Latilactobacillus sakei subsp. sakei DSM 20017 = JCM 1157: one gene and its partner. The protein of the gene in region 1 interacts with the protein of each later gene in a pairwise test. Links are inferred from orthologs where the notes say so. Each region holds a gene or a part of one and is shown on either strand. Other genes may lie near its edges. The genes, in order: tsaE and rlmB.

Evidence for each region.
Region 2: the proteins of tsaE (region 1) and rlmB interact in binary tests that used the Escherichia coli proteins (3 or more experiments, as listed by UniProt). The link is inferred for Latilactobacillus sakei subsp. sakei DSM 20017 = JCM 1157 from one-to-one orthologs.

Annotation. Positions count from the first base shown.
Region 1 is NZ_AP017929.1:1,111,121-1,126,043, reverse strand. The notes cover bases 4,344-7,295. They hold tsaE (tRNA (adenosine(37)-N6)-threonylcarbamoyltransferase complex ATPase subunit type 1 TsaE), read right to left. Parts: upstream 6,076-7,295; coding sequence 5,611-6,075; downstream 4,344-5,610. Other genes in these bases: pta (phosphate acetyltransferase), read right to left, coding at 6,232-7,218; LEUCM_RS05595 (GNAT family N-acetyltransferase), read right to left, coding at 5,094-5,621; LEUCM_RS05600 (DMT family transporter), read right to left, coding at 4,344-5,082. Also shown: LEUCM_RS05620 (cation:proton antiporter), read right to left, coding at 1-1,403; murB (UDP-N-acetylmuramate dehydrogenase), read right to left, coding at 1,463-2,374; LEUCM_RS05610 (exodeoxyribonuclease III), read left to right, coding at 2,503-3,267; LEUCM_RS05605 (3'-5' exonuclease), read left to right, coding at 3,303-3,839; more of LEUCM_RS05600, read right to left, coding at 4,174-4,343; LEUCM_RS05580 (uracil-DNA glycosylase), read right to left, coding at 7,309-7,998; LEUCM_RS05575 (Cof-type HAD-IIB family hydrolase), read left to right, coding at 8,114-9,001; LEUCM_RS05570 (LURP-one-related/scramblase family protein), read left to right, coding at 9,008-9,526; LEUCM_RS05565 (DUF554 domain-containing protein), read left to right, coding at 9,655-10,386; LEUCM_RS05560 (hypothetical protein), read right to left, coding at 10,458-11,303; LEUCM_RS05550 (beta/alpha barrel domain-containing protein), read right to left, coding at 12,083-12,754; LEUCM_RS05545 (aminotransferase-like domain-containing protein), read right to left, coding at 12,758-14,185; thiD (bifunctional hydroxymethylpyrimidine kinase/phosphomethylpyrimidine kinase), read left to right, coding at 14,298-14,923. UniProt on the Escherichia coli protein: Required for the formation of a threonylcarbamoyl group on adenosine at position 37 (t(6)A37) in tRNAs that read codons beginning with adenine.
Region 2 is NZ_AP017929.1:773,819-788,789, reverse strand. Bases 6,516-9,515 are described here. They hold rlmB (23S rRNA (guanosine(2251)-2'-O)-methyltransferase RlmB), read right to left. Parts: upstream 8,460-9,515; coding sequence 7,572-8,459; downstream 6,516-7,571. Other genes in these bases: cysS (cysteine--tRNA ligase), read right to left, coding at 8,850-9,515; LEUCM_RS03875 (Mini-ribonuclease 3), read right to left, coding at 8,446-8,853; LEUCM_RS03885 (NYN domain-containing protein), read right to left, coding at 7,035-7,568; LEUCM_RS03890 (sigma-70 family RNA polymerase sigma factor), read right to left, coding at 6,516-6,957. Outside these bases: LEUCM_RS03930 (NCS2 family permease), read left to right, coding at 1-868; ade (adenine deaminase), read left to right, coding at 884-2,626; rplA (50S ribosomal protein L1), read right to left, coding at 2,684-3,373; rplK (50S ribosomal protein L11), read right to left, coding at 3,472-3,897; LEUCM_RS03910 (alpha/beta fold hydrolase), read right to left, coding at 4,023-4,880; transcription termination/antitermination protein NusG, read right to left, coding at 5,287-5,835; preprotein translocase subunit SecE, read right to left, coding at 5,933-6,112; rpmG (50S ribosomal protein L33), read right to left, coding at 6,122-6,271; more of LEUCM_RS03890, read right to left, coding at 6,397-6,515; more of cysS, read right to left, coding at 9,516-10,256; LEUCM_RS03865 (PIN/TRAM domain-containing protein), read right to left, coding at 11,046-12,158; DNA repair protein RadA, read right to left, coding at 12,189-13,553; LEUCM_RS03855 (dCTP deaminase/dUTPase family protein), read right to left, coding at 13,626-14,165; ribose-5-phosphate isomerase RpiA, read left to right, coding at 14,361-14,971. UniProt on the Escherichia coli protein: Specifically methylates the ribose of guanosine 2251 in 23S rRNA.

The DNA of each region.
Region 1 (14,923 bases):
CGATTATTTTCAATATGACGCAGCGATTCAACCGTCCCAACTGCCACACGATACATATAGATTTTGGCATCAAATTCACTCAGCAGTTGATCATCAACTGGTACGAGTCCTGTCTCATCATTTGTATCTTCGTGGGCAGTCCCCCGTAATTCAATCGGCGTTCTCACCTTAGTTAATATTGGGATAAAGATAATCGCCATCACCAAGCTAACGATAATAACGCCGGCTGCAATAAATAGCATTAAACCGCGTTCTGGAAATGGTGACCCATCAGCAAGCACAGTCGGTACAGAAAGCACCCCGGCCATCGTAATGGCTCCTCGCACACCTGAAAGCCCTGAAAGGACTGAAATTTTAAGGTTATCTTTTAATTGCTTCGGATTCGATTTGTTGGTGTACAACAAGTAACTTAATGTCCAACAGGTTCGAATTAAAATTAGAATTCCCCAAACCGCTAATACCAGGAGAATTTCTTCTCCCGTATTAATCAGTGGACTATGCACCGTCCCCCTCATCGCAACTGGTAATTCAATCCCTAAGATTAAAAAGACAAGGCCATTCAATAAATAAACACCAATCGACCAAGTTTGTTCCGTCACTAATTTTAATTCTGGTAAATAATCCAAGTAAATATTGCGACTTGCGTGACTAATAATCCCAGCCACAACCACGGCAATCACACCTGAGGCATGGAGTAAATCTTCAACCACTAGATAAATCACAAAGGGGGTAATCAACTGCAAGACGGTGTGGAAAACAACATCTTCAATCCCTTGTTGCAACATAAACAGTCGAATAAAATGAATTGCATACATCAACAACATCCCAGCAATTGCGCCAACGATACTGATGTATAAGAAATCACCGGCAGCTTGTTGAATCGAGAAGTAGCCAGTTACCGCAGCGGCAATCCCGTATTTAAAACTAATCAAGCCACTGGCATCGTTAATTAAACTTTCGCCACTAACCAAATGTAAAACACGTGGCGGCAAGTCAGCTTGTTCTGAAATCGACTGGACCGCCATCGGATCCGTTGGTGATAAAATAGCGGCTAACGCAAAACTCGCCGCCAATGGCAACTTAGGCACTAGCAAATGAATCGCTAAGCCCCCAATCAATGTAGTGACAAATACTAAGAAAATCGCGTTTCCAATAATCGGTCCTCGCAGCGCCCATAATTCCCTTTTAGGAAACCGGCGGCCGTCGTTAAACAACAACGGCGCGACAAACACTAACATAAACCAATCTGTTTTTAATGGAATCTCAACTGAAAAAAGTAGTGCCACCAGCAAGCCCAACCCAATTTCAATCAGGCTGACCGGTAGTCGTGGTACATAGTGACCGATGATATTAGCGACAATCAACAGCATCACTAACAAAATAACAGCTTCAATGATAGCCATCTAAATCCCTCACTTTCATGCAAAAATAGGGGTCGTACAATGACTGGCCCCCATTTTCACTATTCTGATTTTTTACCGATAATTCGCACTTCTGGTTCAAGGCGAACTTCGAATTTGTGCCAAATTGTTTCTTGAATATACGCAATTAACGTTAAATAATCAGTGGCAGTTGCGCCGCCACGATTAACAATAAAACCAGCGTGTTTTTCTGAAACTTGTGCGCCGCCAATTTGATGTCCTTGAAGGCCTGCTTTTTGAATTAAAGGCCCCACAAAATGGCCCACTGGTCGTTTAAAGACACTCCCACATGAAGGATATTCCAACGGTTGTTTAGCAGCGCGTAATGCGTTTAACTCATCCATTTTCTCGCGGATGGTTGGTGCAACACCTTTAGCCATTTCAAAACGGGCTGACAATACAATACTCCCATTTTCTTGGATTAAACTATGCCGGTAGCTGAAATTTAATTCGACGTTCGTTAACGTTTCAATTTCATTATCCTGCGTTAAAATTTCGGCAGATGTTAAGACATCACTAATCTCACCACCGTATGCCCCAGCATTCATGAATACCGCGCCCCCAACGCTTCCAGGAATCCCAGCCGCAAATTCTAACCCCGTCAAACTACCACTATAGGCAGCCTCAGAGGTTTGGATAATCCCAGCTCCGGCTTGTGCAACCACAGTTGTGCCCTGCACATCGATTTGATCCATGGCGGTCAAGATAATCACTAAGCCACTAATCCCGTCATCACGGACGATTAAATTACTAGCATTCCCGATCACAGTAATTGGTAATTGATTCTGCTTAGCGGCTACTAATAGTTGGCGCACTTCAGGAACTGACGTTGGTAAGGCTAATAAATCAGCCGGACCACCGGTTTTGGTGAAGGTATATTTACTTAAAGGTTCATTGGTTTTAACATTAATTGTTTGATTTGCTTCTAAAAATGCGTTGATTTGACTTAACACGGCTGTCGTTCCTCTCAAATAATCTTATTCTAGTTTAACAAAGTAGACCGTAATTGAACAGTCAACACTTCTTTTGCGTAATTACTCATAGACCGTTAAAATATAGGATAGAAACGAGGCGAAGCGCTATGAAATTTATCTCTTGGAATGTTAATGGCTTACGAGCCGTTTTAAAAAAGGATTTTATGACTACCTTTGAACAATTAGATGCCGATTTTTTCTGTCTACAAGAAACAAAAATGCAAGCTGGTCAAGTTGAACTTGATTTACCTGGCTACCATCAATACTTTAATTATGCCGAGAAAAAAGGTTATTCTGGTACGGCTATTTTCACGAAACATGAACCACTCAATGTCACTTACGGTATTCAACAACCTGAACATGACCATGAGGGCCGTGTAATTACATTAGAATACCCTCAATTTTTCTTGATCACTTGCTACACCCCTAATTCGCAAAATCAATTAAAACGGTTAGATTACCGCATGACTTGGGAAAACGCGTTTAGAACTTACGTGCAACAACTAGGCACGCAAAAACCGGTTATTTTCTGCGGCGATTTAAACGTGGCGCATGAAGCAATTGATTTGAAAAACGATCGAACCAACCACAAGAGTGCTGGCTTTTCTGATGAAGAGCGGGCCCAAATGACGACACTTCTTCAATCTGGATTCACAGACACCTTCCGTTATTTTTATCCTGAACAAGCCGATATTTATTCTTGGTGGAGCTATCGATTCCATGCACGCGATAACAATGCCGGTTGGCGGATTGACTATTTCATCACTTCTGACGAGCTCCAACCAAAATTAATGGATGCCAAAATCCATACGGAAATCTATGGTTCAGATCATTGTCCCGTAGAACTTGACACACAAGATTTATTCGCTTAGAATAAGCAAACTTCAAATAAAGCGAGGTAGAAACAGTGAATTTCGTTGCAATGGATTTTGAAACCGCCAATGGTCAACGCGACAGTGCTTGTTCAATTGCACTAGTCGTTGTTCGTAACGACCAAATTGTCGATCAATTTTACACCCTTATTAAACCCGAAACTTATTTTAGTAGCCGTAATAGCCAGATTCACGGTATTTATGAAGATGATGTGGCCCAAGCCCCTAAGTTTGATCAAGTTTGGCCACACATCGCACCTTTTTTCACACCGCAAAAATTAGTTGTGGCGCACAATGCGACCTTTGATATCGGTGTCCTTCGTAGCACACTCCAACACTACGACATCCCAGAACCTCACTATTTAGCCCTCGACACTTTAACAACTGGTCGTCGGCTTTATCCCCAATTTAAAAATCATAAGTTAAATACATTATGTACCAACTTAGAAATTCCACTCGAAAATCACCACAATGCACTAGCTGACAGTATCGCATGCGCCAAAATTCTGATTAAAGAAGCACAAGAGTTTGGCACAGACCCACTAAAACAGGTCACGAAAATAATCGGCTAGAGTGCCCTTCAAAGTGGTTTAACTTCGAGTACTTGCATAGTGTTGTGAGTAAGCGACTTTAGTCGATTATTTGCAATACGTAGCAAGATGGAGAAGTTAGCTTTGAACGCACGTTTTAAATAGCATGCCCTTCAAAGCGATTTAATCCTACCAACAAAAGAGGCTATCAGTAACTGAAATGGTTACTGATAGCCTCTTTATTAGCAATGGTGGATTAAAGCTAAATCAACATTAAGGTGTGTCATTAATACATTTAACCATTAGCAATCGCACTAATGATTAAATAGCTTTTTATCCACTAATAATTGTACCACATTTACTTTATTACGTTAACTTATTTTTTGCTGATTCCCCGGCGATTTCCAAAACTAAGAATGAAAACTGTACTGATAACCAACAAGCCCCCGATGACTTCCCAATGATTGAAACTCGTTTTTAAAAATAACACTGTCCCAATTGTCGCAGCTAACGGTTCAAAAGTATTCAATAAACCGGCTGTTGTGGGGGTAATGTAATTCAAGCTCCCTAAAAAGCAAAGGTTAGCCAAAGCTGTCCCAAAAATGGCAATGAATAACACACTGATGATTGTGGGCATGTTCATTGGTGGTGCATCCACCCAAAATGGATGAATCACATTAAATAACACGCCTCCAATTAGCATTGCCCAGGCCACAATCACCAACGTATCATACTTCTGAAATAATTTACCTGGGATTAACGTATTTAATGCACCTGAGAAACCAAGACACAAGCCCAAGCCTAATGCTGCGCCTGAAATCGATAACTGAGTGAGTTGCCCCTTAGTGACCAATAACCAAGTCCCCAATAAAGCGACAATAACAGCGATTAATTCGGTTCGGCTAGGTGTCTTATGATAGATCACAAGACTGATAATGATAATCATGACGGTCCCTAATTGTTGCAAAATCGTCGTAGTCGGTGCGTTGCTAGCTTGAATTGTTAAAAAATAAGCGTACTGGACAGCCGATAATCCTAAAATAGCAAAAGCCAATAGTCGCCCAGCATCTCGCGGTTGCCGCCAAACTGCTGTGACAGTTTTCGGTTGCTTACTGAATGCATAACCTAATAAGAAGAGCCCTGATAACCCCATTTTGACGCCCATCAACCACTCTGGTGCAATTGGTGTATCTGTAAATAGCCATTGTGATACTGGCCCCTGAATACCCCAAAAAATTGAGCCTAAAATTGCTAAATAAATCCCTTTTCTCCGTTGTTGTATCACGTTTAAATCTCCTACTCTATATTAATCAAGCGCACCATTTGCAATACTGGCAGCATGCCAACTGCCGGATCATAATAGCCCGCTTCTAGTTTGGCCTCAATTTGAAAACCAAATTGCTGATAAAGCTGAATCGCACCTTGGTTACGTGCTTGAACTGTTAATACGATTCGGCGCGGTTGTCCACTAGCGCTGATTGCTTGTAATAGTGCGTCTAACAATTGTGTGCCAATTTTTTGTCGCCAGTATACTTTTAAAACGGCAACACTTATTTCGCCAATGTGTTGCAAGCCTGGTTCGGGTTCACTCACAAGCCGAGCAGCCCCGACAATCTTAGCCCCATCAACTGCCACCCATAAAGCATCAGTTGAACTATCAAGCACGGCTCGTAACGTCAGTTCGCAAAACGCCTCAGACATCGCCAAGTTTTCCGCTGCGATTGGTAAAAATGGCGTTTCCTGTACCACTTGGTTTAAAAAACATAAATAAGCCCGTGCATCCGTTACCTGCACAGGCCGAATTACTAAAGATTTAGTTGTCAAAACTAGCCTCAACCAAGGCCGTGTAACGCGCACCGTGCGGTTCAAAAACAAGTGTCCGCATTTGATCGTCGTCATCATTTTTATTGAAATGAATCGTCAAGTAGTCACTTGGTAATTCATCAGCAATAAATTGACTCCATTCAATGACTGAAACGCCATCCCCATCAAAATATTCCTCTAAACCAAGATCACTGGCGCCGGTTTCTTCTAACCGATAAACATCCATATGATAAAGTGGAATCCGGCCATCTGGGTATTCTCGAATCAAAGTAAACGTGGGACTTTTGATATACCGTTTAATATCCAAACCTTCCGCTAATCCCTTAGTGAAAGTTGTTTTACCGGCACCCAAATCACCATCGAGTAGTAAAACATCGCCTGCTTGCAATTGGCGGCCTAATTTTTTAGCAATCGTAATCGTTTCTTCTGGTTGCGTTGTTTGAAATTCTAACATAATTCGCCTCATTCTATTGACTCTTTGTCTGCATTATACCGAAAAATAACAAGTGAGGAAAGCATTGCTATCCGAAGATTCTCAAAAGCAAACATAAAGAGGCTTAAGATAACGTCACCATTATCCTAAGCCTCTTTGATTAAATGCTAAGACACTCTAGTTTTGTAATGCTTGGGCAGCTGTGATGATGGCTAACTTGTAAACATCTTCTTCGTTGCTCCCGCGTGATAAATCTGAGATTGGTTTATTTAAGCCTTGTAGGATTGGACCGATTGCTTCGAAGTTACCGAAACGTTGGGCAATCTTGTAGCCAATGTTCCCTGATTGTAATTCTGGGAATACGAAGACGTTGGCTTGCCCAGCGACTTTTGAATCTGGTGCTTTTTGGTTAGCAACTACTGGGACATAAGCGGCATCGAATTGTAATTCACCGTCGATGTCTAAGTCAGGTGCTAATTCTTGGGCAATCTTCGTTGCTTCTTGGACTTTTGTCACTTCTTCACCACGGGCAGAACCCATTGTTGAGAAGCTCAAAAGTGCCACTTTAGGATCAATATCAAATAATTCAGCCGTGCGTGCTGAAGCCACTGCAATTTCTGCTAATTCTTGTGCATTTGGATTGATGTTGATCGCACAGTCTGAGAATAAATAACGTTCATTGTCGCGACCGCGTTGCATGATGAAGGCCCCACTTGTCCGTTGGATGCCAGGTTTTGTTTTAATAATTTGAAGAGCTGGACGGACTGTATCACCGGTTGAGTGAACAGCACCTGAGACCATCCCGTCGGCCAAATCAAGATAAACCATCATTGTGCCAAAGTAATTAGGATCTTGTAAAATAGTTTGGGCTTGTTCCGCCGTTGCTTTACCTTTACGACGTTCAACAAAAGCTGCTACCATTGTGTCAAAATCTGCTTGAGGATACGCTTTAGGATCAATAATTGTAATCCCTGTGAGGTTAAACCCTTTGGCAGATGCAATGCTTTGAATATCAGCTGCATCCCCGATTAAAATTGGTTTTAAAATTCGATCAGCATTTAAACGGGCTGCTGCACCAATAATTCTAGGTTCTGTTCCTTCAGGAAAAACAATCTTAAAATCATGACTCGTAATTTTTGCTTTCAAACTTTCAAATAAATCCAAAATAGTAACCTCCATAAAAGCGTTTTATTTATAATCTGATACAATCATACAACGTTTCTTATCGTCCGACAAGTCAATAATGAGAGCGTTTTACTTTTGTTCAGAAACGTCTTGTGGTAATTGCCAATTAATGGGCGTCATTGCCCACTGTTTTAACTGCTGATTTGTTTGTGAAAATGGTTTGGAGCCAAAGAAGCCATGGTAGGCTGCTAGCGGACTTGGATGAACAGCCGTTAACACCGCATTTTGACTTTCATCGATTAAGACCCGTTTAGCTTTAGCCGCATTGCCCCATAAAATAAAGACCACGTGCCCGCGTTTTGACAAGGCCGCAATCGCCGCATCAGTTAGTTGCTCCCAACCTTGCTGGCGATGAGAATTGGCCTCACCGGCTCGCACAGTCAACACAGTATTTAATAGGAACACGCCTTGATCTGCCCAGGCCTTCAAATAGCCATGATTAACAGGATTAAAACCGACATCCGTTTGTAGTTCCTTATAGATATTCTTTAATGATGGCGGCACTTTAACCCCTGGCAATACTGAGAAACTACAGCCATGCGCTTGATGTGGACCGTGATAAGGATCTTGACCCAGTATCACAACTTTGACTTGTTCGAATGGCGTCCACTCGAAAGCTTGGAAAATATGGTGCATTTCCGGATAGACCGTAGTCGTCGCATATTCTTGCTTCAAAAATTGATGCAACTGACCATAATAAGGTTTGGCAAACTCTGGTTCTAAGACGGTTTGCCAATCATTATGAATAATTGTTTTCATTTTTTCACCTCATCGATTAGTTTATCCTGTTTTAACACAAGTTGCTAGAAGAAAGTGCCCTCCCATGCTAAGATATAACTAAGTCTTTAAAAATACGTTTTCAGGAGGAATTGAATTGATTTCACTTATCGCATCTGACATGGACGGTACCCTTTTAAATGATAAAATGCAGGTTTCTGACGGTAACATCAATGCCATCAAAGCGGCTCAAGACGCTGGTATTGAATTCATCGTCGCTACCGGGCGCAGTCGCAACGAAGCACTTCCGCTAATGGCTGAAGGTGGTATCAAACCAGCCTTAATTACCATGAATGGCGCCCAAGTCTTCGATCAATTGAGCAACGAAGTCATCAACATTCCAATTGAACCCGCTACTGTCGTGGCAGTTACGGATGAATTACGCGCTAGTGGTTACTATTTTGAATTGATGACCACTGCCGGGAACTATTCTGACAGCCAGGTCAATCGCATTCAAAACGTGGCCGATCTATTAGTCGACCTCAATCCTGATACTAGTTATAAAATTGCCGTTGCCTTAGCTGCAGCGCGTCTAGAATTAATGAATATCAACTATGTCGATGATCATTATGCCGGCATTATTGCTGATCCAACCATCAAAATTGTTAAAATTATTGCTTTCAGTACGAAAGGTCTTGCGGATTTAGAACCCGTGAAGGTTTTCTGTGAAGAACGTGGCGATTTAATTGTCACCTCCTCTTCTAGCAACAATATCGAAATCAACCACATCAACGCGCAAAAAGGGATTGCACTTGCAGCCTATGCCAAGGAAAAAGGAATTCCAATGTCTGAAACAATGGCGATTGGTGATAATCTCAATGATTATTCCATGATCGAAGCAGCAGGCATTGGCGTTGCGATGGCTAACGCAGTGCCCACAATTACCGACTTAGCTAATTACCATACCGCTAAAAACACACAAGACGGCGTTGCCCAAGCCATTTATCACGCCATTGATCTTAACCAAGCAGCCGAAAAGAAGTGATAGGTTATGCCTGATTTATACATTAAGCATCAAGCAAGTGCCTTAAAAGGGGTCTCAACGATTATGGATGACCACCAACGGCCCTTATTCCTCTTAGTCGGCAGTCGCGGCTTACGCCAAGATGGCTTTTCACTCTACCGGCTTTCGGGTGAATTACTCGGTGAAATCAAACAGAAATCACTCGGGTTTTCACCCAGTTTTGAACTATTTCAAAACGGCCAATCAATCGGCAGCCTCCAGAAGATTTGGGGTGTTTGGCATGAATTCGTCTATGTTAAAAATCTCAACTGGCTAATCATGGGCGACCTAATTCAGAATCAATACCGCATTATCTACCATACCCAAACCATCATGCAAACTAATATCATCCTGACAAGTGCTGGGCCTACTTTTAAATTAGCGATTGCGGAAGATGCAGATCAGGTCTCTTGTATCTTGATTGCAGCCGTTTTAAACCATTGGGTGTATACACAACCGAAGGCTTTCATTCGTAAATTAGCACCTAACACGCTTCGCTTTAGTTAAACAAATGAGTCACCGTCAAAAGCGGTGACTTTTTTGTTGCCCAACGTTAAATTCATAAAAATTTGCGTCCCCTTTTTTTAATTGGTATAGTTGAATATGTTATTTTTAAAATTAAAGGGGTCTTTACAATGCCAACTGGCGTCATTATTAATTCATTATCCGTCTTATTCGGCGGTATTATCGGTGGTTTATTGGGTGATAAACTATCCGCTAGATTCAAAACAGAGATCACTTTAATCTTCGGCGTTTGTTCAATGGGAATGGGCATCAACGCAATTGTCGTCATGCGAAATATGCCGGCCGTTATCCTCGCAATTGTCTTAGGGACTGGCATTGGACTAGCCGTTCATTTCGGTCACTGGATTGATCGTGGCGCCATCTTAATGGAAAAGCCCATTTCAAAACTATTTCCAGTTCGTAAAACAACTTTGACAGATGCTGAATTTATTTCAGCCCTCGTAACCGTCATCGTTTTATTTTGTGCAGGCGGCACCGGTATCTATGGTACGCTCGATGCCGGTATGACTGGTAATAGCACCATCCTTATTTCCAAATCAGTGCTCGATTTCTTCACCGCAGCGATTTTTGCTTGCAACTTAGGGTATGTCGTTTCAGCCATTGCCATTCCGCAATTTATCATCTTCTATATTATTTTCTTACTCGCTAAATTAATTTTCCCATTAACCACACCTACCATGATTGCCGATTTCAAAGCCTGTGGTGGCTTTTTAATGCTCGCAACTGGTTTCCGAATGGTTAAAATTAAAGAGTTTCCCATTGCGGATATGATCCCGGCAATGATCCTCGTCATGCCACTTAGCTGGCTATGGACCACGGTGATCATGCCGCTGTTATCGTAAAATTAAGATTCAGTCACCAAACTAAAAAACGTTATTAGCATTCGTGCTAATAACGTTTTTTAGGTTAGTAATCAATACGATACCGGATACTCATACCGACTTTTAATCAATTCGTGTGCTTCATTTGACTCATATAAATTGCGAGACTGCTGATTCTCAAGTTCAATTTCATAAAGACTACCCACTGGAAAATTCCGAATTATTTCTATGGGTAAATATTGCTTCATCATTGGTTCAGATAGTCCCTCATCGTCGGATTCAATCAAATTAGCGAGCATCCCCGTTGACATTTCTTTTACCGGAATATATTTTTTAATATAAAAATAGGTTCTACTATTCGTCTGTCGACTTAGCCACTGGATTCTTTCTTTGAATGGTCTAGTCTTTAGCCACGTATAATGCTCTAAAAAACGACGCCAAAAAGCGAGTTCAGTTGAGTAAAAGCGAATCTCCCCGCCATTGGTCAAATCATTTATTTCTGTTCTATCGGCACTTCCTTCTAATAAACCACTCAGCATTTCAGAAACTGGTTGATTGAATTCTGAATATTCGTTGGACTGCTCCAAAAGCATTGTTTCCTGTTTTGATAAGCCAACAATATTAGGAGTTGTCGAAGTGCCCCTAAATGAATATTCACTATCTCCTGACATTGATTTCATATATAGTCTTGTTAAAGCCTTTTTACGTTGCTCTTTCGTCAATTTAACGGTTATATCAAACCCGCCGTCTTCATCAGCAAACATCCAATCGTGTGTTATCTTGGGTGCTATCCCCAGCACTGTTCGATAGTAACGATTACCTGCCGTAATATATGATCCGTATTCTGCTTTTGGCACATGACACATCGTTAAAATAAGTACACCAAATAACAACATGATAGTTAGGCAACCAATTGAACAGCCCCTTGCCCAGCGCATCGTTTTTTACTTCATTTCTAAATGATCCTCCAATTCTACCGTTCTATAGTTAACGTGTTAAACCACTTTCGTATTAGTATATCATCGCTATTATTAAAGTAAAAGGCTCGGACAAACGTAAATTTGTCCGAGCCTTTTTCTAAAATTTTAAATTAAATAGCTTTGACCATATGTTCATAACGGTGATCACCAATCATTAGCTCACCTTTTTTAACAAAACCCATGCGCTCGTATAATTTCTTAGCACCGGGATTTTGTAAATCGACGCTGAGGCTGATCATCTTCTCGCCGCGTTGTTTCAAGTAATCAGGTAAAGCCCTTCAAAAGTGCGGTCCCAACACCACGTCCTTGTGCGTGTTCAGCCACAGCTAGTGTGTCTAAATACCATTCACCTGGTTGGGCTTCTTTATCCGTGAAAAAGCGAGTTTCTTCAGGTAAACCGATTTGTGGGAAAAGTGGTGCTAATACATCATCGATGTGGGCTTCCTTTTCTTCTGGGAAACCAACGATAATCCCTAATATTTCACCGTCTTCTTCATAAACAAGCGTATTAGCATAACTATACCGGTATTCTGGCATCTCAAATGCTTGTTTTAAGATCTTAAATAGATTTTCGAGCGGTATCTCCTGAAAAAGTGGCATCTCCATTTCTTCAAAAACAATATTAATAATGGGTAAGACACTTTGTGCATCTTCAATTGTTGCTTGACGAATCATTCAAAAACCTCCTTCAATATCCTTTAAGCATACGGGGGAATTCACAAATCGTCAACTTTCAACTAATCTAAATCTGCACGATAATCCGCCATTTTCTTAGCGAATAACTCTCCGTTAGTCGGCGGCGTATAGGTCAACGCATTGGCGCCAGCCTCAATCGTACTTAGAATGGCCTCTTCATCATGCCCACCTGTCGCGATGATTGGAATCTGAGGGTATTTTTGGCGAATCGCTTTAATAATCGCTGGTGTCTTCGCCGCACCACTTACATTGAGAATTGAAACCCCGGCTTCAATCTGGGCCGCATAGTTCTGACGTTCGGAGACAACCGTACCGACGATTGGCACATCCACTACCTTATTAATCATTTTAATGGTCTCAACAGAAGTTGGCGCATTGACCACCACACCCATTGAACCAGCCGCTTCCGCCAATAAGCCCATGTATGCGGAGCGACTACCAGATGTTAATCCGCCGCCAATCCCGTTTAAAACTGGAATGGTCGCGACATTACTGATGGCATTCATTACCGCGGGATGTGGTGTAAAAGGATAAACAGCTAATACAGCATCCGCATTGGTATTATTGACGATTGCTACGTCAGTCGTGAAGATCAACGTTTTAATTTTTTGGCCTAAAATCTTAATACCACCAACTTGGCGCGCAATTGCGGGTGGTCCAACAACACTCGTTTTAAGTGGTGTATAAATTTCCGGTATAAATTTTTCTGTCATTAATCAGTCCTCCTCATTTAAAAGTTGTTGTAATCGCTGCGCCAATGCCGTTAGTTGAGACGTATTGAGACGCGCAAAATTAATTCGAAAAGCAGCCTGGTGCGCACCAAATAATGTGCCTGGTGCTAGTGCCACATGCGACGCAACAAATGGTGCTAGTGCATACGGTTTAACTGCTCGTGTCCCCCAAATATAAAAACCACCTTGGGCCACACTGAACTGCCAGTCAGGTAATGCACGCGCCAAAAACTGTTGCGTCTGCTGTGCCCTTGTCTGTAGTTGTTGACGCAACGTGACTAATTGCGTTTGAAAATGCGGCTCCTGAATTGCCAAGGCCGCCATCACTTGCGACATAATACTCGGAACCAAATCCATTTCCCGCTGAACACGCACCAATTGGTCAATCACTTGCGGCGTTGCGGCGACCCACCCAATTCGGGTGCTGGCACCCATGATCTTGGACAAAGAACTCATATAAATCACATTTTCAGGATCAAGTTGCTTGAGCGTTGGCAAGGCTGGCGTCGTTTCAAAGCGTAACCAACCAAAAACATCATCTTCAACAATCGGCACTTGATAAGTCTGGCAAAGCCGAATAACCGCCTGTCGTCGTTCTAAGCTCATGACTTGACCCGTCGGATTTTGATAATTTGGATTGAGAATGACTAATTTAATGCGATGCTTTACAATCAGCTGCTCCAGCGCAGCCAATTGAATGCCTTCTGCATCGAGCGGTGCACCAAACGAGCGAATCCCCGTTGCCTCAAATAAGGTTGCTTCATGGAAAAACGATGGCGATTCAACCGCCACTGCATCCCCCGGTACCAATAAACCCTGTAATACTAGAAAGAGCGATTGTTGCGCACCCGCTGTCAGTAAAAGTTGCCCTTCAGGGAGCACCAATTTTTGATTCTCCTGATTCAAGCGGTTAATCGCCGTTAACAATGGGGCATAACCAAGTCGTGTTTCTGCTTCTTGAGCTTGGTTAAAATCTTGCCACGTTAACGGTGGAAATTGGAATTGCGGCATCAAATCAGCTGGTAAGTCGCTCGAATAAACATCGATTAAATCGGCGGGTTGCTGTGCAATTAATTGTTGCAGTGCTAGACGCTTAGCCTGCCCAACTTGAAAAGGTTGCGACGTTAAATACGTATGCCAATTAACGCGCCGCTGTGCTTGTTGTTCACCAGCCTGTTGACTGACGAAAGTCCCACTACCAACACGCCGCACCAATATACCATCTGTTGTCAGCTCATCAAACGCTCGCGTCACAGTCGAGCGATTCACTGTTAATTGTGTTGCTAACCACCGTTCTGCCGGTAATTGTTCGCCTGGCGATAATAACCCCTGCTCTAACAGATTAATCACCATTTTTTTAATCGCTAAATATTTTGGTTTCTGTGCTGGTAAATAACGTGCCCAATCTATCAAGTCCTCACCTCTCTTTAAGTGTATAAATTGGCTGGTAAAAAAACAAGCCAATTGGCTCTTTTGTCACCGCACACTATCCGTTAAGGTTAATATAACCAAAAGGAGGCGGCTTATGTCAAACATTCTAACTATTGCTGGTTCTGATACATTGGGTGGCGGTGGCTTGCAGGCGGATTTGAAAACCTTCGAAGCCTTTGGTCACTTCGGTGTCAGTGCTGTGACCTGCCTCGCAACGGTCATGCCGGATCAAACTTTTCAAATTCAGAATATCGAAACCGAAACGGTATTAGCCCAGATTGAAGCCATTTTGCATTACGTGCCACTAACGACTATCAAAATTGGCTTAATCAACGATGCCACGACACTTGAAAAAATTGGTCATCTTTTACAAAAACAACCGCATTTGCAAATCATCACGGATCCGGTCTTGGCCTTCAAAGAAACCACTGATAAGCTGCAACAACACTATCTAGATAGTCTGAAGGAATTCTTATTGCCGCAATCCCTAGTCGTAACCCCTAATCTAGTTGAAGCCCAAATACTAAGTGGCTTGCCCCAGATTCAGACACGGGCAGAACTGGAACAAGCCGCAACCATTATCCAATCTCTCGGGCCACAACACGTCGTTATCAAGGGTGGACAACGTTTCCCTGGTGATGACGCCATCGATTTGTTGCATAGTGGCACAACTAACCACTACCTCAGCGCACCACGCTTAACTAGCGCAACCCGCAACGG
Region 2 (14,971 bases), 340 kb from region 1 along the record:
AGGCGGTCTAGTGGTTGCCAGCGCCAAATCTTTCGTTACCATCACTAACTGGTCTAATCCGCATGTTTGGTTAACCGTCTTCGGTCTGATCTTAACAGTCGCTTTACTCGCTCGTAAAATTCCTGGCGCCCTCTTCATTGGGTTAGCCGCTACTGCCATCATGGGTGTCGTTACCGGTTTAATCGCAATGCCAACCGGTGTTGTTTCTTCAATTCCTAGCCTCGCACCAACTTTCGGTGTGTCTCTCATTCATCTTAAGGATGTTTTCTCAGTTCAAATGGCGGTCGTTGTTCTCGTCTTTTTCTTCAGCGTGTTCTTCGACACAACTGGGACCGTGATCGGTTTAGCCCAACAAGCCGGCTTCATCAAAGATAACAAAATGCCTAAAGAAGTCGGTAAAGCCCTCTTCGCAGATTCAACCTCAATGATTGCCGGTTCCGTCTTTGGCTCAACGCCAACTGCTTGTTATATTGAATCTTCAACCGGGATCGCCGTTGGTGGCCGTACCGGTTTTACCGCAGTCGTTGTCGCCATCATGTTCGCTCTTAGTTTATTCTTTTCACCTTTATTAGCAGTTGTAACATCTGAAGTAACTGCTCCCATTTTAATTATCGTTGGCTCCTTCATGATTAAATCAATCGCCAACATTGATTGGTCTGAATTTGAAACAGCATTCCCTGCTTTTATGATCATCCTTTGTGTCCCATTAACCTACAATATCTCATACGGCTTGGCTTTTGGTTTAATCTCATACCCCATCACAATGATTGCGGCTGGTAAGGGTAAAAAAGTGCATCCGATTATGTACGTTGCTGCCCTCTTATTCTTAGTCTTACTCTTTACAATGCACGAATTACCCGGTAAATAAAAAGGAGTTTTTAATATGGATAAATCAACTTTAAAGCAACTCATCGATCAAGCTGCCGGTCGCAAACCAGCCGACACAATCATCAAAAATGCTAAAATTGTCGATGTCTATAACGCCCGGATCATCGAAGGCACTCTCGCTATCGCCGATGGCCGTTTTCTGGGAATTGACGCAGCTTATACAGCCGACAATGTTATTGACGCACACGGTCAATACGTCGTACCCGGTTTGATTGATCCTCATATTCACATCGAATCAGCTAACGTATCACCCGCCGTTTTCGGCTCACTCGTGACACCGCATGGGACGACCACCATTCTCGCCGATCCCCACGAAATCGTCAACGTCGCCGGTATGCGCGGTCTTGAATACATGGTTGCTTCTGCCAAAAATACAGCACTCGACATCAAGTATACGATGCCGTCCTGTGTGCCTGCTGCAAATCCAACCCTCGAAACATCTGGTGCTGTCATTACCGCAGATGAGATTAAACAATCTTACGACCAAGGACTAACTTATGGCCTTGCCGAATTCATGAATTATCCCGGCGTCGTCAATGCCGACGATGGCGTTTTAGATGAATTATTAGTTTCACTTAACGCACATAAAATGATTGATGGCCATTCACCCGCATTACACGGTCAAGGTCTCAATGCTTATGCAGCCGCAGGAGTTCACAACGATCACGAATGCACACAAGTTGATGAAATGCTCGATCGTATCAGTCGTGGTATGTACGTTTACCTCCGTTACGGGACAGTTTCTAAGAATATGCCAACGCTTTTAAAAGGCGTTACGCCTCAAAACGCACGCTTCTGTTGCCTCTGTGGTGACGATTTACAATCTGTTACCCTTCGCGAAACTGGCCACTTGGACGAAAGCATTCGTGTCGCCGTTCAAAACGGAATTGATCCGCTAACCGCCATTCAGATGGCCACCATCAACACAGCTCAATGTACCGGCCTCAGCGATCGTGGTGGTATTGCGCCTGGTCTCAAAGCTGATTTCTTATTGGTCGACGACCTCGAACACTTCAGCGTTAACCAAACCTTTATTGATGGTCAAAAGATTGCTGCAAACGGCGCTTACTTATTAACAACTGATGATTCCGTCGCCGGCTTTTATGATCTTCTAGAAACCGTTCATCTCGACAATTTTTCAGCTGATCAATTAAATCTCAATCTCATCAGCGACAAAGCCCACGTGATTGGCTTACAAAGCATTAGTCGCACTCAAAACCTTGTCTTGCCTGTTACACACGATGCAGATGGTGATTTTCACTACAATCCTAGCGAAGATATCGTTAAAGTTGCCGTGATTGAACGACATCATTTAACCGGCAATGTCGGGGTTGGCCTTTTAAGCGGCTTTGGCCTTCAAAATGGCGCGATTGCTACCAGCATCGGCCATGACAGCCATAACTTAGTCGTTGTCGGCACTAACGACGCGGATATGGTCATGGCCATCGATGCGCTCAAAGCTTGCCAAGGTGGCGGTGTTGCCGTTCAAAATAGTCAGGTAATCGCAACCCTTCCATTTGTAATTGGTGGTTTAATGAGTACTGAATCAATTGATTCACTCATCGCCCATCAAAAAGCATTTAATACCATTTGTCATGAACAACTCAACGTCACTGCCCAATTTGATCCGATTATGAAACTCGGCGCAATGCCACTCGATGTGATTCCAAACTTACGAATTACTGATAAAGGCTTAGTCGATGTGACTAAATTTGAAATTATTGATATCAATGCCTAATCAACGGCACAAAAAAAGCGTTCATCCGAAAGGATGAGCGCTTTTTGCATTACCAACTTAGAAGCTAGCAATATCAACTTTGACACCAGGGCCAAATGTTGAGCTAACTGATAAACTTGTAATGTATTGACCTTTAGCTGAAGCAGGACGAGCTTTGATGATCACGTCTTGCATAGCTTTAAAGTTTTCTACTAATTTAGCAGCATCGAATGATACCTTACCGATTGGTGCGTGAACGATACCAGCTTTATCAACACGGTATGCTACTTGACCAGCTTTAATGTCGTTAACTGCTTTAGTAACGTCCATTGTAACTGTACCAGTCTTAGGATTAGGCATTAAGCCTTTAGGTCCCAAGACACGGCCTAAACGACCTACTTGAGCCATCATTGGTGGTGTAGCAACGGCAACGTCAAAGTCTAACCAGCCGCCTTGGATCTTTTCAACTAAATCTTCTGCACCGACTACGTCAGCACCAGCAGCTTCAGCTTGTTTTGCTTGTTCGCCTTGAGCGAAAACAATAACGCGTTGTGTCTTACCTGTACCATTTGGTAGTACGACAGCACCACGAATTTGTTGATCAGCTTGTTTAGGATCAACGTTTAAACGATATGCAACTTCAAGAGATGCATCGAATTTTGCAAAATCAACTTTCTTTACTAAGTCGATTGCTTCTTCAACAGTGTATGCTTTAGCAGCATCCACTTGTTTTGCAGCTTCTAAATAATTTTTACCTTTTTTAGCCATTAGGGTTTTCCTCCTTGCAATTGTGGTGAACGGTTTTTGACCTCCCACTTGATTTTTCAACTTTCATTGAAAATCCGACTGAAAGTGTCAAGCATGAATTAACCTTCGACAGTGAATCCCATGCTTCTTGCAGTACCTTCAACCATGCGCATAGCAGCTTCAACGTCTGCAGCGTTTAGGTCTTGCATTTTAGTTTCAGCGATTTCTTGCACTTGAGCTTTAGTTACAGTTGCAACCTTCTTAGTGTTTGGTTCGCCAGAACCTTTTTGAACACCTGCAGCTTTCTTTAAAAGAACTGCTGCTGGTGGTGTCTTTGTAACGAAATCGAATGACCGATCCTCGTATACAGTAATGACAACAGGAATCAATAAACCAGCTTGGTCAGCTGTACGTGCATTGAAATCCTTTGTAAAGCCCATGATGTTGATACCAGCTTGACCTAAAGCTGGACCTACTGGTGGTGCTGGAGTTGCTTTACCTGCAGGAATTTGAAGTTTTACGATGTTTGCTACTTTTTTAGCCACGAAACATACCTCCTTAAGTCCGTGATGTGGTTAAGATGGCCATTATATTTGGTCTCCCACTAGTGTATGAAAACATACTCTCATAATATACCAATCAATTCTGAAAAATGCAAGCTCTTTTAAAATTAGTCTTGCCACAAAAAATCACTAATTGCCTGATCGACTAACCGATTTTCGTGCAACATGCTGTGAGCCCCACCGGCACCTCTGACGAGCATTTCTTGATACCGGTCGATTCGCCCCCGCAATAAACTACGCAGCGCAAAACTGCTATCAACGGCCACTGAGCCGTCGTGACGGCTAGTGCCCAACAATTCGCCAGCGACATTCAAAATACTAATTGCCGTTGGAAAATGCGCTACTCGTTTGGCCAAATAATTATAATTGGCCGTTTTTTTGCGTGGTCCCCGTTGCGTTAATTCGCTCCAAAAGACCGTTGCAGTATCCGGCCCAATCGACGGATCATTAACCGGTGCTGCTAGTAATACGACTGCTTTAACTGGCACGGCAGTCGGCTTTAATAAGTAACGTAATACTGTGATGGCCCCCATCGAGTGTCCCACCAAATTAATCGTGGTTACGTCGTAATCTTTTTTCAAGATAGCCACAATTTGGCTGAGCCAGCGAACTTGATCCTGCACATCAGCGTGATTATTTTGAAATAGGACTTGGATCGTCGGATTACTGGCCGTCAATTCTTGTGGGCCTTTAAACGTTAAGGTCCCGTCGGCAGCAACTTTGATAACTAACGCTTTTTTGGCGACCCCCGTTTTTTGCAGACGCATCAATAAATGCCCCATAGAATACCGATTACCCCGATAACCGTGGATAAACAACGTCGGTGCTGTTTCATAATGCGTTAGTCGTGGACACCAGTGATGCTGTACGTGAGCTAATTTATAATAATCGAGCCCAATTAAACTCACTGCTGCCACAACTAAAATAACAATGACTGCTAATAACTGATTAATAATCTGCCACATATTCATCACATCATTCTGTCTAAAATAAGAAGTGCGTTTGAAACGCTTTGACTTTGAGCATTAGCACAGAAGTCAGTTTCAAAAAGCACGTTTCCACTATTAATATTCGACTATCAAATAAGGGACCGCAACAAAAATTACTTTTGTCACGGTCCCTCGATTATTACTTAAACGTGCTTTTACCAGTAGCTTTCTGTGCTTTGCTACACTTATCAAACCGGCGATTGCATCGCCAATTCGCCAAGTTGGCAAATGCTCAAAAGCTAACCACTGGTAATGCACTCTTAATTAAACGTGTTCTATAAGCCATATCCTTGCGGCTAACGCCGAATGCCAAACGATTGCTTGCAGCAATCATTCGCCACTCTCTGTTAGTCCTCAGGATATACCCGGCTTATGGCGCACTCTAAACTAATTCGTCTACTTGATCGTAGTCTAATTCTGTTGCCGTTTCACGGCCGAACATATCGATATTAACTTTTAACTTCATCTTTTCGTCGTCAACTTCTGTAATTTGACCAACTAAACCAGAGAAAGCACCATCAACGATTTTAACAGATTCGCCCACTTTGAATTCAACATCCAAATGACGTGTGCTCATGCCTAATTGACGTAAAATTTGGCTAATTTCATCGTCCAATAATGGGGCTGGTTTACTACCGGCACCGTGAGAACCAACAAAGCCAGTTACACCAGGTGTATTCCGAACAACGAACCAAGCTTCGTCTGACATCACCATTTCAACCAAAACATAGCCAGGGAAAGTTTTCTTCATATCAACTTTATCCTTACCGTTTTTGATTTCATGTTCTTCTTCTTCAGGTACAACAACGCGGAAGACGTTGTTTTCCATTCCCATTGATTGGGCACGAGATTCTAAGTTCGCCTTAACTTTGTTTTCGTAGCCTGAATAAGTGTGTAATACGTACCAGCTTTTTTCGAGTGATTCAACCATGTTTGTTCTCCTTTAAATACCAAAATAAAAAAACTCCGACCACGCGAAGTTTTCTGCTTGCCACAAGTATAGCAAAACCAGCTTCATTAAGCTAGTTTTAAAAAATAAATAGTTCAAGAAGTTTGAGAATTGCTAAGTCAACGACGCCAAAGAAAATTGCGTATAAAACTGATGTCATCACAACAGTTGATGTATCCTTACGCGTTTGTTTGGCATTAGGCCAAGTAACAATTTTCATTTCTTCAACAACGCTTTTTAAAAACTTAATCATCTTCATCCTCCTATGTTAACGTGTTTCTTTATGTTGTGCGTATTGTCCGCAATGTTTACAATATTTGTTTAACTCTAGACGTTCTGTCCGATTCTTGTTTTCAGCAACGTAATAGTTACGTGAACCACAGACAGTACAGGCTAAGGCGACTTTCTTAACACCCATGACTAAAAGCCCCTCTCTAAGTGATGTTTATCCCATTCACTTTATCATGTGCAGGCGAACCTGTCAATCTTAGAATCCATCAACAAAAGCGGTGAACCCGTTTAGTCCGGTCCCACCGCTTTTGGTTAACGATTCTCTTGATAATACCGTTTTAACTTAGTCTGGCACCTTGATTGGCCTCGTTTCAACTGGTCAATCGTACAATCGAGTTGGCAACAAGCTTCATCAATTGAAAGCTGCCCGGTCAGCACCCGAAACGACACTAATTCAAAAGGCGACAGCGTTTCAAGATAACATCTCAATTCAAACTGCGATTGATAGTAAGTCATCGTATCTTCTGAAATCGCGTCGTGTTCCGGCCGCTCCGCAATCAATACTGCCTGACGATCACCTCGCCGTTTTTGTGCGAGTTCTCGTCGTAGTAAATTTAAAATGTGGTTTTTAAACCGTAATTTATAGAAACTCCCAAAACTTTTGCCTTTTTGACAATCGTAACATTGGCAAGTTTCGTAACAAACAATCCGGGCTTCTTGTAACCAATCGTCTTCATCGAATAACCGGATATAATATGGCGCCACGGTGTGATACACCATCGGCAAATACGCCTTGAATAATACATCTAGTGCTTGTGAATCATTCTGAGCCACTGCTGCAATCAGCAGTTCGTCGCGCTTTGTTTGTTCCATTGACCGAAACTCCCTTCACGCAACAACCATACTGTTATTTTAGCAAGAGTTTGCCCAATCTGTAAGCGAACGCCTGTTTAATCAGTCTTTTCGTCACTCAATTGGTCGCGCATCTGCGCTAAACGTTCTAATTGATCGTCATTCCACGGCCGATTACGTTGCATCACCTTACTGTGATAACGTTTAGCGTCATGGTCAATCTCGCGGTGCGTCCGCTTAATCTCGCGATAGAAATCATGCGAAGATACCCGCAAAGCCCCCCGCGAAAAGATTGTCCATTGTTCAGCTTGATCGCTTGAAACGACGGTGACCTGATTAATTGGTGACATCAATTTACCAGCTAAGGCTTCAATATAACTATCAGCGGTTTCATCTTCTTCAGTAAAAACGACCTCAAGATTATATTGCTCATAGCTTTGTTTAATCCCTGGCACATACATCGCATCAAAGACGAGGATAATTTCGATTTCGCGAAACTTCCGGTACTCCGATAATGTTTGCAATAAACTATCACGCGCATCTGCCAAGTGATCATTTTGCTTTAACTTATTTAATTCAGGCCAATTACCAATAATATTATAACCATCTGCAATTAAAATCTGCTTTTTCATAAGCTATACCAAAGGTTGACGGCTATTATAAGCCTGATACATGAGAACCCCCGCAGCAACACTGGCATTTAAACTTTGCACGTGACCCACCATTGGGATTGTCAAAGTTTGATCAACTTCTTTTTTAACGATTGGTGAAAGCCCCTTGCCTTCGTTACCAATGATTAAACCGATTGGGCCCTTAGCATCCCACTTACGATAGTCGGTGCCGGCCATGTCGGTGCCAAAAATCCAGAGACCGCGGTCTTTAAGTTTTTTGATTTCTTGCGTTAAGTTCGTGACGCGCGCAACTGGAATATGTTCGATCGCACCCGTTGACGTTTTAGCAACTGTGGATGTTAATCCAACAGCACGGTGTTTTGGAATGATAATTCCGTGTACACCAACTGCATCAGCTGTCCGCATGATTGAACCCAAGTTATGCGGATCTTCCAAGTTATCCAAGATTAAGATAAAAGGTTCTTCTTCTTGCGCTTTGGCCTTAGCAAAAATATCATCAACACTCGCATATTCAAACGGTGCGATTGCTAAGATAATCCCTTGGTGATTTTGACGATCGCTCAATAAGTCCAACTTGTTCTTAGGCACATTTTGGATGATCAATCGTTTTTCTTTCGCTAATTTAACGACATCGTGTACGAAGTCAGCTTTCAAACCATCTTGAAGGAAGATTTTGTTAATCTTCTTGGCGTCGCTCGTCTTCAATGTTTCTAAAGAAGCATGTTTCCCGATGACGAAATCAGTTTGTTCTTCAACCGCTGCTTCTTCTACAGGTGCTGCTGGTTTCTTGTTAGCTGGGCGCCGTGTTGGCTTAGCAGTATTTTTAGCCGTCCGACGACTATTAAATTCATTATTCTTCTGATTATAAGATTGGTTATTATTTTTTCTCATGGGTCCTCCCAGCGTCGACTTGTTGAATACACCAGTGGGCTAATTCAGCGACGCGCTCTTGTTGTTCAGTTAAGTATAGATAGCCAAAAACCGCTTCAAAGCCAGTTGAGGTCCGATAAGTCGAAACACTCGTATTCTTGGCTTTCGTATAACTTTTGGCATTTCTACCGCGTTTAAAAATATTCATTTCTTCTTCTGCTAAATAGTTATCATCGATCATCAAACCAATCAAAGCAGCTTGCGCTTTAGCAGACACATAGTGTGTTGCGACTTGTTGCAAGCGAGTAGGTTTGGTTAAGCCGAGTTCTAATAAATGGGCCCGCACGTAAACTTCATAGGCTGAATCCCCCATGTAAGCTAAGGCAATCCCGTTTAGTTGTAAAGCATTTTTCATGCGCGTCTCCATCTCATTCCTTGTGGTGTATCTTCCAAAATAATCCCTTGATCCTTCAATTGGTCCCGAATCGCATCACTCTTGGCGAAATCTTTAGCTGCTCGAGCGGCTTGGCGTTCTTCAATTAAACTTTCAACTTCTGTATCCAATAATTGGTCCGCTTTAAACGCAACACCAAAAATGGCTAATAGTCGCGTTAAACGAGTTGCCAATGACGTTAATGTATCGGCTTGAACCGTTGTCTGTTCCAAATATTGGTTACTTAATTTAGCAAGTTCGTACAATTGGGTTAAGCCGTTTTGAACGTTAAAATCATCGTCCATCGCTGTGACAAAAGCTGTTTCCAATTCAGCTGCCTTATCCATCACAATTTGATCTTCGCCTGGTTCAGCCGTTGCTTGACGGAAAGCCAGGTTATCAAGTGTTGTCTTCAAGCGATCCAAATTAGTTTGGGCTTCTGCCAACAATGATTGGCTGTAGCGAATTGGCCGCCGGTATTGCGTACTACTCATCAAGAAACGCAATGCTTGTGGATTAACTTCTTGAATCAAATCGTGAACCGTCACGAAATTGCCAAGTGACTTACTCATCTTTTGATCGTCATCCCCAACCGTTACAAACCCATTGTGTAACCAGTAGTTCACAAAGGTTTTGCCAGTCTTGGCTTCACTTTGGGCAATTTCATTTTCGTGATGGGGGAATTCCAAATCTTGGCCGCCACCATGAATATCGATCGTATCGCCTAAGTATTTAGTCGACATCACGGAACATTCGATGTGCCAGCCAGGTCGGCCCTTGCCCCAAGGTGATTCCCAAGCAATTTCGTTGCCTTTTTCAGCTTTCCATAAGGCAAAATCGATTGGATCTTCCTTACGCAAGGTTTCTTCAGTAGCTGTATGTTCGCTGGCACCTTGTTCGAGTTGATCAAGATCTTGACCAGCAAGATGACCATAAGCCTTAAACTTACGAGCCCGGTAATAAACATCGCCGTCAACAGCATAAGCATAATCTTTAGCAATCAAATCTTGAATAAACGCTATGATTTCTTCAAGATTATCAGTTGCTCGTGGATTAAGCGTTGCTGGTTCAATATTGAGGGCTTTAGTGTCTTCTTTAAAGGCCGCAATGTAGCGGTCCGCTAATTCAGGCACGGTGATGTTTTCCACGTTAGCCGCTTTAATCATCTTATCGTCAACATCCGTAAAGTTTGAAACGTAATCAACTTGATAACCGCGGTATTCGAGATAGCGGCGAATCGTATCAAACGCAATCGCACTACGCGCATTACCGATATGAATATAGTTATACACAGTTGGCCCACAGACATACATCTTAACGCGGCCTTCTTCAAGGGGTTTAAACGTTTCTTTTTGGCGTGTGAGGGTATTATAAACAGTAAGCATCGAATCTTCCTTTCTTAAACGTGCTTTCATTAACAGCTTTTTCCGCTTAGCTATGTATTGCAAACGACCGACTCTGTCGGTCATTCACAACACTGTGCTAATGCTCAAAAGCTACCCGTTAATGACGCACTCTTCTTTTAAACGTGCTTTTTGGTTGCAACAACTTCCGCTTAATCTAAAATTACAAATAATCCTAAAACCGGGATTATTCGTAATTTTTTATTAATACTCAGTTGCTGACCGCATCCAAGAGCACTCTTCTTTTAAACGTGCTCCTGCAGGCATATTTCTGTGCTTAACCAAATTTACCAAACCGGCGATTACATCGCCAATTCGTCAAATCCAGTTAATGCTCGAAATATAAGCGCCCGCTGTTGCACTCTTCTTTTAAACGTGCCTTTTCAGGCATCTCCCTCCGGTTAACCCTGAATGTCAAACGATTACTTACAGCAATCATTCGCCATTCTGTGTTAATCCTCAGGAGATAACCGCCTGAAAAAGCACTCTTCCAAATAAAAAGCGCCCTTTGTTAATTAACAAAAGACGCCGGTTGAGCGTGGTTCCACTTTTCTTCGCAAAAATGCCTCAAGCAGATAACGGTGTCCCGACTAGTAGCCAAAGTCTACTAGCATCTCCAAGGTGCATTTCGATTAACCCAATTACTTCTTCACAGCGCCCAGAAGCTTTCTGAAAATCCGGCTAATCTACTTCTTCTCTTCATCAATTTATACAATTTAGTTAGTCTCAATAATACCGATTATTGGTGACCGTGTAAAGTCATCTGAATGCTTATTTTTCATTCAAGCCTTTTTGTTGATGCGCTGGTTTGGCGAAAATCATCCGCCCAGCAGCAGTTTGTAAGGCACTTGTCACAATCACATCTAATGGTTTATTAAGATAATGTTGGCCATCTTCAACAACAATCATCGTCCCGTCTTCAAGGTAAGCGACCCCTTGTTGACGTTCGGTTCCGGCTTTGACCACTGTGACAGTCATCGCTTCACCAGGTAAGACAGCTGGTTTCAACGTATTGGCCAATTGATTGATATTAAACACAGGAACGTTTTGGAATTCACAGACTTTATTTAAGTTGTAATCATTTGTGACCACAATTCCGTCTAGCAACTTCGCTAACTTGACTAATTTGCCATCGACTTCCGTTAAATCTTCGAAATCACCATCGTACATTTCGACAGATAAACTTTCGTCCTTTTGTAATTCATTCAAGATATCTAAACCACGACGACCACGCGCCCGTTTTAAGTTGTCTGCAGAATCGGAAATTAATTGTAATTCATGTAATACGAAGTTCGGCACCATCAACGTGCCTTCGATAAAGCCGGTCTTAGCAATTTCCTTAATCCGACCATCAATGATGACACTCGTATCCAAAATCTTGTACTTGCGGAAATTGTCGTCTACTTTGCGTTCCAAGACATCGGCATTACGCTTCTTAGGTTGTAAGAACTTACGCCATTCATCTAAGCGGGTCGTCCCCACCTTGAAGCCTAAGTAACCAAGCGCAATCATCAATAGGATTGGCACAACAGTGTTCAGAACAAAAATCGGCATCCGGTATAACGGAATTGAAACAACATTCGCTAATAACAAGCCAATTAATGAAAAAACACTCCCAAATAATAGGAAACTAGGTGATTGTTTAAACAACGCCTTTTCCAATTGACGCATCGCCCGTAACATCGGATTAGCCAACACCAGGAATAAAAGATAAAAAATAATTGCACCTAACACGGCATTGGTAATGCCATTATTGAGATATGTGACTAACTCTAAATGAACAACTCGCCAGAATTCCGGAAAGGCCGTGATCCCTAAAGCACCCCCTAGAATTACAAAGACAATTCCTAACACTCTTCTTTTAGTTAATGGTTTTTGTTGCATCATAAAACCTCCTCTCGCACCAACTTATGCCTAGTTGAATACTTTTTTTAAAGTTTCTGCAATAGTTGTGACCCCAACGACTTGAATATCAGTTGGTGGATCCCAACCTTGCAAATTATTTTTAGGAACATAAATCCGTTTAAAACCTAACTTCGCCGCTTCGCCAACGCGTTGTTCGATCCGGTTGACCCGCCGAATTTCACCCGTCAAGCCAATTTCACCGACAAAACAATCGGTTGGTGGAATTTCTTTATCGCGATAACTGGAAGCAATTGAAACGGCCATCGCCAAATCAATCGCTGGTTCATCTAACTTAACGCCACCGGTTGCTTTAAGATAAGCATCTTGGTTTGAAAGCATCAAACTCGCCCGCTTTTCTAAAACCGCCATAATCAATGACACCCGATTATGATCTAACCCTGAAGAGGTCCGTTTCGCATTCCCGAACAAGGTTGGGGTAATCAAAGTTTGTAACTCAACCAAGATTGGTCTTGTCCCTTCCATTGAAACCACAACTGCTGAGCCAGTCGCACCGGCTAGTCGTTCTTCAAGGAAAATTTCGGATGGATTAGCGACTTCTTGCAAGCCCGCTTCCCGCATTTCGAAAATCCCGATTTCATTGGTTGAACCAAACCGGTTTTTAACAGATCGTAAAATCCGGTAAGTGTGATGGGTGTCACCTTCAAAGTACAACACGGTATCCACCATATGTTCCAAAATCTTAGGGCCGGCAATCGCCCCTTCCTTCGTCACATGTCCCACCACGAAGATGGTAATTTGATTCGTTTTAGCAATCCGCATCAATTCTGCGGTTACTTGGCGAACTTGCGAAACACTCCCGACTGCGGAAGTCACTTCTGGTTCACTCATCGTTTGAATCGAATCAATCACGACGTATTCCGGTTTGAGCGTTTCAATTTGGTGGCGAATATTGCCCATATCCGTTTCGGGATACAGATACAATTGATCGCCATTAACCCCTAATCGATTCGCCCGCATCTTAATTTGTGAGGCACTTTCTTCACCTGAAACGTATAAAATCTTACCCACTTTTTCAAGTTGCCCTGAAACTTGTAGTAACAAGGTTGATTTTCCAATCCCAGGATCCCCACCGATTAAAATCAGTGAACCCGGCACAACGCCGCCACCTAAAACACGATTCAATTCATTTAATTCCGTTTTAACACGGGGTTCTTTTTGGATATTAACGGTGCTAATTTTTTCAGGTTCAGTGGCGCGCCCTGAAATTGTGAAATTTGATTTTGCCGCTGCGGCTGGTTGTTCACGTTCTTCAACCATTTGGTTCCAAGCACCACAATTCGGACAGCGCCCCAAGAATCTGGGGGAACTATAGCCACAATTCTGGCAGACAAACTGCGTTTTAACTTTAGCCACAAGATTCTCCTTTACTACCCTTATTGTCTACTATTTTAGCACATATCGGCGATCGATTGCCGTTAGCACGGACTAGCGACCAGATGAACCAAAGCCACCGGTCCGTTTAGTTGTCACAGCCACTTCATCATCAGCTACAAGATATGGCATAAAAATACCTTGGCCAATTCGTTCACCCTTACGTAAAATAACATCGCGTGGGCTGAAGTTTAACATTTGAATGAAGATTTCACCTTCGTTGGCATCATTGTCATAATAATCTGAATCAATAATCCCGACACCATTGGGAATCACTAACCCTTTTTTCAAGGGATTGCTTGAACGATTGGCAATCATTAAATATTCATCGTCTTGCATATACGCCTTAATCCCAGTTGGTACTAGGAAGGGTTTCAACGTCTTAGAAGCCCGTTCAAAATCATCATCAACTAGTGGTTTGCCGTTTCGAATCATCCGAAATAGACGGACAAAATTATAATGCCAGATGGATGGTAAAACGAAGTCCTCTGCACAAGCAAAATCGTATCCTGCTGAATGAGCAGTCGACCGCACTGGTAAACTTAAGTTTGCTGATTGGTATTTGGTTACTATTTCGAATCCTCGTTTTTTCATCTAAAAAAGCTCCTATATATTAACACCTAATTTGGCGCTATTTTTTACTACTGTATCATACCATGAAAACCAACGGACTTGAATAATCCTTCCGACCGATTTAATAGAAATTTTAGCAAAAAGCGCCCATTTTAAAGCGCTTTTTTACCAGTTATTGCGTATAATAGAACTATTAACAATAGAAGAGGTGTCTTAATGGATAAGAATGCAATGAAAAAAATGGCCGCTGAACGTTCAGTGGACTACGTCGAAGATAATATGATTTTAGGACTCGGGACTGGCTCAACTGTCGTGTACATGGTCGAAGCACTCGCTAAACGTGTGAAAGCCGAAAACCTCCACCTAACTTGCGTCTGCACATCAATCAGAACCGCAGAACAAGCAACATCGCTCGGCATCTCGGTTAAAGCGCTCAACGAAGTCGATCATATCGATTTAACAATTGATGGTGCCGATGAAGTTGATAATAACTTCCAAGGGATTAAAGGCGGTGGTGCTGCCCACTTATTCGAAAAATTAGTGGCAACAACCTCAACTCGCAACATCTGGATTGTTGATGAAGAAAAAGTAGTCGATACAATCGGCCGCTTCCCACTCCCCGTTGAAGTGATTCCTTTTGGCAGTCAACAAGTTTTCAACAAGTTCGTTAAAGAAGGCCTCAACCCAGAATTCAGAACAACCGAAGACGGCCAACGCGTCTTAACAGATTCAAAAAATGAAGTGATTGATCTGCACCTTGAAAAAATCACACATCCCCACTTACTAGCAACTTGGTTAAGCGAACAAGTCGGCGTCGTTGAACACGG